Regions from separate parts of the Fontibacter flavus genome, predicted to be linked through region 1. Evidence: riboswitches for the same ligand, from Rfam matches in the RefSeq annotation. Region 1 holds a riboswitch; each other region holds the start of a gene.
The links. Region 1 has a riboswitch for S-adenosylmethionine ahead of ACFFIP_RS03685 (O-acetylhomoserine aminocarboxypropyltransferase/cysteine synthase family protein). Riboswitches for the same ligand answer to the same signal wherever they lie in the genome.

Region 1 (3,116 bases):
AAGGTTGAATGATCAGGGTTTTGGCATCCCCTACATTGGCTAAATGAGAGATAAGCTTGAGCTTATTGATAAATTGGCTTGTACTTTCCTTATCACCTCTGATTTCAAAACTCAATACGCCTCCAAAGCCGTTTTTCAGGTATTTTTTTCCTAACTCGTGATAGGGGGAGGATTTTAATCCCGGATAATTTACCTTCTGGACTTTTGGATGGGTTTCTAGCCATTTTGCGATTGCTAAAGCATTGTCTACGGTACGTTGAACTCTCAGAGAAAGTGTTTCAAGCCCTTGTAAAAGCAGGAAAGAATTGAATGGACTTATTGCCGGGCCAAAATCTCTAAGACCTTCAACTCTTGCACGAATGGCAAATGCAATATTGGGCAATCCAAGTGGATTGTTTTCTCCAAACACATCCCAAAACTTCAGGCCATGATAGCCTTCTGAAGGTTCGGTAAACTGTCGAAATTTACCATTTCCCCAGTTGTAATTTCCGCCATCGATGATAATACCGCCAATGGAAGTTCCGTGTCCACCTATCCACTTCGTGGCTGATGCTGTGACGATATTGGCGCCATGCTTTAGTGGTTGAAAAAGGAAGCCTCCTGCTCCAAATGTATTGTCAACAACAAGTGGTAAATCAAACTTTCGGGCAACTGCAGCGATTCCTTCAAAATCCGGGATGTTAAACTCAGGATTACCGATAGTTTCAAGATAAATGGCTTTAGTCTTATCGTCAATCAGTTTTTCGAAGTCTTCTGGATCACCTCCTTTAGCAAACCTGACATCTATTCCGATTCTTTTGAATGCAACCTTGAACTGATTATAAGTTCCTCCATAGAGATAGGGGGTGGAAACAAAATTGTCTCCTACTTCAAGAATGTTATTAAGAGCTAAAAACTGTGCGGCTTGACCTGAAGCTGTTGCCAGTGCGGCAACGCCACCTTCCAAAGCAGCAACTCGCTGTTCGAAAACATCCGTTGTAGGATTCATGATCCTGGTATAGATATTTCCAAACTCTTTTAGTGCAAAAAGATTGGCGCCATGCTCAGCTGAATTGAAAACATAGGAAGATGTTTGGTAAATAGGGACAGCTCTAGAATTGGTGGTAGGGTCAGGCGATTGGCCTGCGTGAAGCTGCAAGGTATCAAAGTGATAATTGGACATGGTGGTAAAAGATTTGAAGTGAATAGAAAAGGTTAAACTATATCTAACAAGATAAATAGAAATGACTGTAAGCCATAGAAAATTACATACACATGTAATTCAGTGCAATTACATAGTGGCCTGATAAAACTGATTCTTTTGGAAAGCGTCTTTGTAAATTCATAGCGATTAGAATTTATATTTCCAGTTGACGATACTATCAACCGGCAGGAATTGGCACCTTGGATTTTCCAGGTTGCCAGAGGGTCATAGAGCCTGTCTCTCGCCTCTTCTTTATAAATCCCCGCACTCAAAAAGTGAAAGGATAATGCAAATTAAAGAGGTACTTTTTGGATATGCAAGGTCTTCAATAATTATTTTATTAATGAGGGGTTAAATGTGAAAAATTGGCATTTATTTCGCTAGAATTGGTATTAAATTATACTTCGAATACTTTATGAAAATGAAAACCATGCAGTCTGAACGTAAAGTGTTTAGCTCCAGTATTTTGTCGAAACCTGCCACATCTCTAATGATGTTTTTATTGCTCTTGGTCTCTTTGACCAGCTGCCTGGATGACGATCTATCTCTTGTTTCTGAAATCCAACAGGATTTTGAAGGCATCACAAAGGTCGAAGTTGAAGGTGATTTTCTAGATGTGGAATATACCGGAGTGTCCGGCGTACAAAATTTGAATCTAGATGTTGCTTTATTATCTAATTCAGCCAAGAAGTTTGAAGTGGAATACAGGGTGATAGGCAGTACACTCAGAGTATTTGTGTCGACCAACAACAGGTTGTTCAGTGGAAGTGCAAAAGGAGAAGGAACTATCAAATTGACAGGACCGAGAAATATGCAATTGGATTTGGAGGTCGATTCTGGAAAATTGACAGTACAAAATGTCGTGACCACCTCTTCTGAATTTGAAGTTGAGTCTGGAGAATTATTTTTAAGGAATGTCACCATTCCAAATTTGGAAGTCGATATTGCTTCAGGTACTGGATTCATGCAAGATATTGTCGGCAATATAATGGTAGATCTAAGTTCCGGAAAACTAGAAATGCTTCAAGTAGAAGGGAATATTGAAGCTGAAGTCGCTTCAGGAGAGATCCTCATGAAAGATGTGAATGGATTTGCTAAAGCCAATACCAGCTCTGGGAAAATAGAAATGAACAATGTGAAATCAATTGGGGAGATTTCAGTGTCTACCGGTCAACTATTTGCAACCAATTCAGGGCTGAGTTCTCAGACGGGATTAAAAGCAACTTCAGGTAATATTTATATTCAGACGTTCAGTAACCTTAGGTCTTTCAATTACAATATTACCACAGGAAGTGCCGGATCAGCAAAGGTAGGGGATGCCCAATCATCAGGATCTTTGAACATCAATAATGGAGCATCCCAAACCATCAGGGGTGAAGTGACCTCAGGTAAAATAGAAATTGTCAATTAAAGACCTTCTCTACTTTTACTGCTGTTCCTGCAGCAGTCACCATGAGCATTCCGTCACGGATAGTTTCATAATCCAGGTCAATACCGATGACGGCATTGGCGCCAAAGGCTTTGGCTTGCATTTCCATCTCTGCCATAGCCGTAGCCTTGGCTTCACGCAATACCCTTTCATAGGCGGCAGATCTTCCACCGACGATGTCGGTAATACTGGCAAAGAAATCCTTGAAAACATTGGCTCCTATGATTGTTTCCCCTGAAACAATGCCTAAATAGGCCGTTATTTTGTAGCCTTCGAGTTGGTTTGTAGTGCTGACTATCATACTTATAAATACAAGAAAAAACCGCAGTCAAAATTGGCTGCGGTTTAAACTTACTTAGCTTTTAATTCTTTTCCAAACCTGGCGATCTTTCCAGGAATTCCTGGTACAATTTGATGTGCCTGTTGCTCATTGGAACTCTGTATCCATCTATGAATACGTGTCTGATTTGGGTTTTGGTTTCGAAAGGATCTCCGGTAGCTACC
Region 2 (3,116 bases), on a different contig from region 1:
AAGTTCCTGTAGAAATCGTTGGTACTTCTCCAGGTATCCAAAAAGGTGGTAAATTGGAAATCAAAACCAGAAAATTAGCTGTTAAAGGTTTGGCTGCTAACCTGCCTGACAAAATCCAGGTTGATATTTCAGGATTGGATTTGGGTAAATCTTTCAAAGTAGGCGAATTGCAGGCGGAAGGATTCGAAATCCTTACCAGCCCTAACGTTTCCATCGTTACTATCGGTATTCCAAGAGCACTTAGAGGTAAAAAAGCTGAATAATTCAGTTTTCGAATACCATATTATCAAATCCTGCTTATTCCTTAAGCAGGATTTTTTATTTTTGCCAACCCCGATTAAAAACAGAATTCGATGAAATATCTGATAGTAGGACTTGGAAATATTGGTCCTGAATATGAGCTTACCAGACATAATGTTGGTTTTCTTACAGTAGATAGACTGGCGGATAAATATGATGCTCAATGGAAAAGCGACCGATTAGCCTTCATTTCCAATTTTAAATATAAAAGCCGGCAGGTGTATATGATCAAGCCTACCACTTACATGAATCTAAGTGGAAAATCTGTCAATTATTGGATGAAGGAACTCAACATCCCAAAAGAAAACATCATGGTCATTGTAGATGACATGGCACTCCCCTTTGGAAAGCTAAGAATGCGCGCCAAAGGTTCCGCAGCAGGTCACAATGGTTTGAAAAACATTGAAGCTCTTTGTGGAGGTCAGGATTATCCCAGATTACGCTTTGGTATAGGAGATGATTTTCCAAAAGGAAAACAAGTTGAATATGTTCTAGGACGATGGTCTCAAAAAGAAATAGATGAATTACCAATCTTCATGGATAAGGCAATTGACATGATCCTGAGTTTTTGTACGGTGGGAATTAATATGACAATGACGCAGTTTAATGACTAAAATTGAGAGATAAGCATCGGGAAATAAGAAAATAAAAAAAAGTCGGATTTCGAAACATGAAAGCTTTATAATCCGACAACAATTACGACTAAACCACCTTATTTCAGCATTCAGTTCAACCCTAATAACCTTGAATAAATAAACAGAACAAAGTTTAAAATTTGTTTTTCAGCAATTCCAAGCTTTACTTTGTAACACTTCAGTTTATTGATTTATATAGAAGAGGCGAGAGAACAGGCTCTATGAACCTCTGGCAACCATTCTTAGCATTAGAAAAGGTGCCAATACCTGCCCAAAAAGGGAACTATAAATTAGACATTATGCACAAAAAAGAATTATTCCTTCCCCAGCTACCCATAACCATTTTTAGGGTCGTTTTGAATTCACTCCTCAAAACAAGCATTTCTTCTTCAGATGACACTCCTTTTTACAGGATGTTAAATTTGATTGATCTAAAAGTTCCAAACACAGATTTATTAAGTATTTCCCCACTCATTAAATAAATATACATTACTTGTCTATGAGTCATTTCGAAACCAATGCCATCAGGATTTCCAATGGCAAATCAAATCAAAGGGAACACTCCTCTCCCATTTACCTTACCTCTTCATTTACTTTTGAAAGTGCTGAAGAAGCCCGACAAATGTTTGCGGATGAGATTGAAGGAAATATTTATTCCAGGTATTCCAATCCTAATCTTGCTGAACTCATTGAAAAAGTCTGCTCAGCAGAAGGAGTAGAAAACGGAATAGCAACTGCTTCAGGAATGGCTGCCATGTTTGGAAGTATGGCTTCCTTACTTCAGCAAGGAGATCATATTTTAGCTTCAAGGTCATTGTTTGGATCAACACATCAACTGTTGACCAAAGTTTTTCCCAAATGGGGCATTACTTCTACATATGGGGACATTTCAGATATCGCCAACTGGGAGAAACTTGTACAGCCAAATACCAAAATGCTTTTTATTGAAACCCCTTCCAATCCAGGCCTGGAAATCATAGACCTAGAATGGGCCGGGAAATTCGCAGCAGCTCATAACCTGATTTTAGTAGTGGATAATTGTTTTGCCACCCCTTATCTGCAACAACCCGCTAAATGGGGAGCCCATATAGTAACTCATTCCGCCACCAAATACATCGATGGACAAGGAAGGGTCTTGGGAGGATTGATATTGGGTAATAAAGAACTGATTAGTGAAGTCACTTATTTTACCAGACACACCGGTCCTTCTATGTCGCCGTTTAATGCATGGGTCCTTTCCAAAAGTATGGAAACATTGGCTCTCAGAATGGACAGACATTGTGACAATGCCTTGAAATCTGCCAAGTACTTTCAGGAAAGTAAAGATCTGGAATTTGTAAAATATCCCTTTTTGGAAAGTCATCCTCAGTATGAGCTTGCCAAAAAGCAGATGAAAGCAGGAGGGGGTATCATTACGCTAAATTTGAAAGGAGGAATCCATCGAGCCCAAAAATTCATTGACAATCTACAGATGATTTCCATTACACCAAACCTTGGCGACAGTAGAAGTATCGTCACCCATCCTGCATCCACCACTCACAGTAAGCTTACTCAAGAGGAAAGGGAAAGGGTAGGCATAACAGATGGACTCATCAGGCTTTCTGTCGGTTTAGAACACGTAGATGACATCATTCAGGATGTAGAAAGTGCCTTAGAAAAGTCCAGATAACATCGAATTTACAAATCGCTCGTTTAGGATATCTATGTTTAATCGGAGGACAATAAAACTGCCCTCCGATTTTTTTCTAGTCTTCCTGTAGCAAAATCACCTAACTTTTCGTCTTTAGGGTATAAAATCCATTCATTATGAAAAATTTCATCCTACTGATTATCGCATTTTTCTTGGTAGCAGCTTCATGCAATCCTGTACAGGATGCAGATATGGGCCCTGTTGAAGCCAATCTTAGACAAATGACAGCAACAGAATCAGAAGTTGTTCAGAGTAATGCAGATTTTGCAGTCCGCTTTTTTCAGGAAATGGAAAAAGAAAACCTGGACAACTACTTCACAGGTCCCTTTAGTATCCATCAAGCTCTTTCTATGACAATGAATGGAAACGATGGAGATGTATTACAGGAATACATGGATGTACTCGCCTATCATGGACTTTCTAAAGAAGAAGCCAACCTGGCAGTCAAAAGTCTTACTTCCTATCTCAAAACTGTGGACCCTAAAGTTAAG
Region 3 (3,116 bases), on a different contig from region 1:
TGGTTGATAAACTCTTCTTCACCGTTTTTCAAACTGATTGAATTGACGATCCCCTTACCTTGGATACATTTCAATCCTGCCAAAATAATCTCCCACCTCGAGGAATCGATCATAATGGGGATTCTGCTGATTTCAGGCTCAGAAGCAATCAGGTTTAAAAATTTTTGCATCGCTGCCACACCGTCTAACATCCCCTCGTCCATACAGACATCTAAAATCTGGGCTCCTCCTCTGACCTGTTCGAGCGCAATTTCCAATGCTTCATCATACTGCCCGTTCAAAATCAATCGGGCAAATTTTTTGGAACCAGTGATGTTTGTTCTTTCCCCAATATTCACGAAATTGATTTCAGGAGTGAACACCAAAGGCTCCAGTCCTGACAGCTTTAAAACATTATATTTCTGGATCTTAGTCATCACCATTATTTACAAGTTCCACTTTTCTTGGTTGATATTTATCTGCAATCTTGGCAATTGCGGCAATATGCTCCGGCGTAGTGCCACAGCACCCGCCTAATATATTGACATAACCTTCTTTGGCAAATTCCTCAATCTGTTTGGCCATATCCTCTGCATCTTGATCGTATTGACCAAATTCATTGGGCAAGCCCGCATTGGGATAGGCTGACACTAAAAAAGGTGCATTTTCCGACATCACTTTTAGATACGGCCTTAATTCTTTAGCACCTAAGGCGCAGTTTAATCCCACACTGAATAATGGAATATGGGAAACTGAAATCAAGAATGCTTCTGTAGTCTGCCCGGACAGAGTCCTGCCTGATGCATCCGTAATTGTCCCTGAAACCATAACTGGAACACCACCTTCTTCAGGATTAAGAGGGATATTTTTTTCTTCAAAAACCTCCTGGATAGCATATAATGCTGCTTTGGCATTCAGCGTATCAAATATGGTCTCTACTAAGAGGATATCTGCCCCACCGTCCAGAAGGCCCTGCACCTGTTCTTTGTAAGCAGCTGCCAATTGGTCAAAAGTAATGGCTCTGTAACCGGGATCATTCACATCCGGCGAAAGGGATGCTGTTTTATTGGTCGGGCCTAGGGCACCTGCAACAAATCTCGGTTTTTCGGGATTTTTGGCGGTAAACTCATCAGCAACTTCCCTGGCGATTTTTGCTGAATGGTAATTAATATCATAAGCCAAGTGTGAAAGCCCATAATCTTCTTGCGCAATGGAAGTCCCACTAAAGGTATTTGTTTCTAATATATCTGCTCCTGCCTCAAGGTAAGCTGCATGTATGGATTTGATCACATCAGGTCTTGAAAGTGATAAGAGATCATTGTTACCTTTAAGAGCCTTGGGATGATTGGCCAATTCTGGTGTCCTAAAATCCTCTTCAGACAGTTTATATCGCTGAATCATGGTACCCATGGCACCATCAAGGATAAGGATTTTTTTCTTTGCTAAGGAAAGTAATAACTCGCTTCGGTTCATAGTCTAATATAATAAAAGCTTATGCGAGTATAACCGGATGAAAAAGGAATTCTTCCGCTCATCTTTTTCCGGCATTTCCGGAAAGGGATTTAGCACCTTGTCATTCAGGTTGCTAAGACGTCATAGGGCCCTTCCCTCGGTCTTTCTCGATAAGCAAGTTCAAAGGTAATTCCTAATCTTGAATTATATTACATTTTTTCAAATTTCTTACATAAATATCGAGAACTATTCAACATTGAGAAAGTTTTCTTACAAATTCCCCATTCTTAAAAGTTATTGTTTGATTTGCAGATTCACTCCGTTATTTTGTGTAACATAAAAATCCAAGCCTCCTATGAATAAAGCAATCCTTTTTCTGATTGTATCTGTTTTGCTTTCATGCACAAAACAGGAATCTTCCACTCAACAGCCGCTACCGCTTGAATGGAATGCAGAAACCAGAATAACAGAACTTGGTATCCAATTACCCGAAGCAAGTTCTCCTGTTGCCAATTATGTCAACGCTGTTCGTGTTGGAAACCTACTTTTTTTGGCTGGGAAAGGACCAAATCTTCCAAATGGAAATTACATCACAGGAAAAGTAGGGGAATCATTAAGCATTGAAGAAGGGAAAGAAGCGGCAAGATTAGTTGGAATAGCGCAATTAGCCGTCTTGAAAGCAGAGTTAGGAGATCTCAACAGGGTAAAAAGAATTGTAAAAGTTCTTGGAATGGTCAATTGTGGGGCTGATTTCACCCAACATCCACAGGTCATCAATGGTTTTTCCGATCTAATGGTGGATGTATTTGGGGAAAAAGGAAAACATGCCCGGTCAGCCGTCGGCATGAATTCCTTACCTATGGATATTGCCGTAGAGGTTGAATTGATAGTGGAAATTGAAGATGACGATAAATGATCAAAATGTCAATTAAACCCACCCGAAGAAAACTCAGAAACGCATTAAATGCTAAGGCCTTACTCCCACACTGAATTGAACATATGGATTGGCCATATATTTGAACATGGCCAATCCAGCCAATTGATAAGGACTCAGAGGCACTTCATAACCGGCATGGGCTCCTAAAACAAGATCAAAGATTTTTTTTGAGGATAAAGGAATTCCATAGGTGATAAAAACTTCAGGCTTGGCCATTGCACCATGACTTCTTAAATAACCATCATGATCAGGTTCTTCGAATAATCTTGGAAAATCAGGTTTATTGTTACTGGTCAGGGAATATCTTAGATTTCCGAATCCAAGCCCGGCCAAGGCTCCAATTTCCAGATTTCTAAGGTCAAGAAATTTCATTCCTCCATTTGCATAAATCCTTACACTGTTTAGACTATGCGTCTTTGTAGCATTCGCCCTTCCGCCATAACCTAAATTGAAAACATCCACCCCATATACCAGGTTTTTATTGTATCCAAGAATTTTCACTCCCCAGTTGTTGGGTCTTCCTGAAAATGGCTCCAGGCCATTTTCCTTCAAATGTGTATTAAAAGCATCTGGAGAAGTGAAGTGCAAACCATAAAAGAGATGTGCTCCAAGACTTGCATCCTTGTAGAAGAATTTGTAATCCGGCAAGGTCAGTCCAGCCCCTAATCTTAAAAATGCCCCTGATTGAATATTGTTGAAATTGACACCATTTAATTGCCAGGAATCCTCAAAAGGGCTAAATGAGTAA

Region 2: another riboswitch for S-adenosylmethionine. It lies ahead of ACFFIP_RS02885 (trans-sulfuration enzyme family protein); the one in region 1 lies ahead of ACFFIP_RS03685 (O-acetylhomoserine aminocarboxypropyltransferase/cysteine synthase family protein).
Region 3: another riboswitch for S-adenosylmethionine. It lies ahead of ACFFIP_RS03055 (homocysteine S-methyltransferase family protein); the one in region 1 lies ahead of ACFFIP_RS03685 (O-acetylhomoserine aminocarboxypropyltransferase/cysteine synthase family protein).

Annotation. Positions count from the first base shown of each region.
Region 1 covers NZ_JBHLWI010000007.1:47,707-50,822, reverse strand. The annotation lists gene ACFFIP_RS03685 (O-acetylhomoserine aminocarboxypropyltransferase/cysteine synthase family protein) at 1-1,162, opposite strand, end outside; SAM riboswitch class I at 1,335-1,444, opposite strand; gene ACFFIP_RS03680 (DUF4097 family beta strand repeat-containing protein) at 1,614-2,594, shown strand; gene ACFFIP_RS03675 (YbjQ family protein) at 2,587-2,913, opposite strand; gene ACFFIP_RS03670 (amidohydrolase family protein) at 2,975-3,116, opposite strand, start outside.
Region 2 covers NZ_JBHLWI010000006.1:16,407-19,522, forward strand. The annotation lists gene ACFFIP_RS02875 (50S ribosomal protein L25/general stress protein Ctc) at 1-263, shown strand, start outside; gene pth (aminoacyl-tRNA hydrolase) at 354-914, shown strand; SAM riboswitch class I at 1,124-1,227, shown strand; gene ACFFIP_RS02885 (trans-sulfuration enzyme family protein) at 1,435-2,604, shown strand; gene ACFFIP_RS02890 (serpin family protein) at 2,742-3,116, shown strand, end outside.
Region 3 covers NZ_JBHLWI010000006.1:63,632-66,747, forward strand. The annotation lists gene metH (methionine synthase) at 1-416, opposite strand, end outside; gene ACFFIP_RS03055 (homocysteine S-methyltransferase family protein) at 409-1,452, opposite strand; SAM riboswitch class I at 1,508-1,608, opposite strand; gene ACFFIP_RS03060 (RidA family protein) at 1,787-2,347, shown strand; gene ACFFIP_RS03065 (hypothetical protein) at 2,399-3,116, opposite strand, start outside.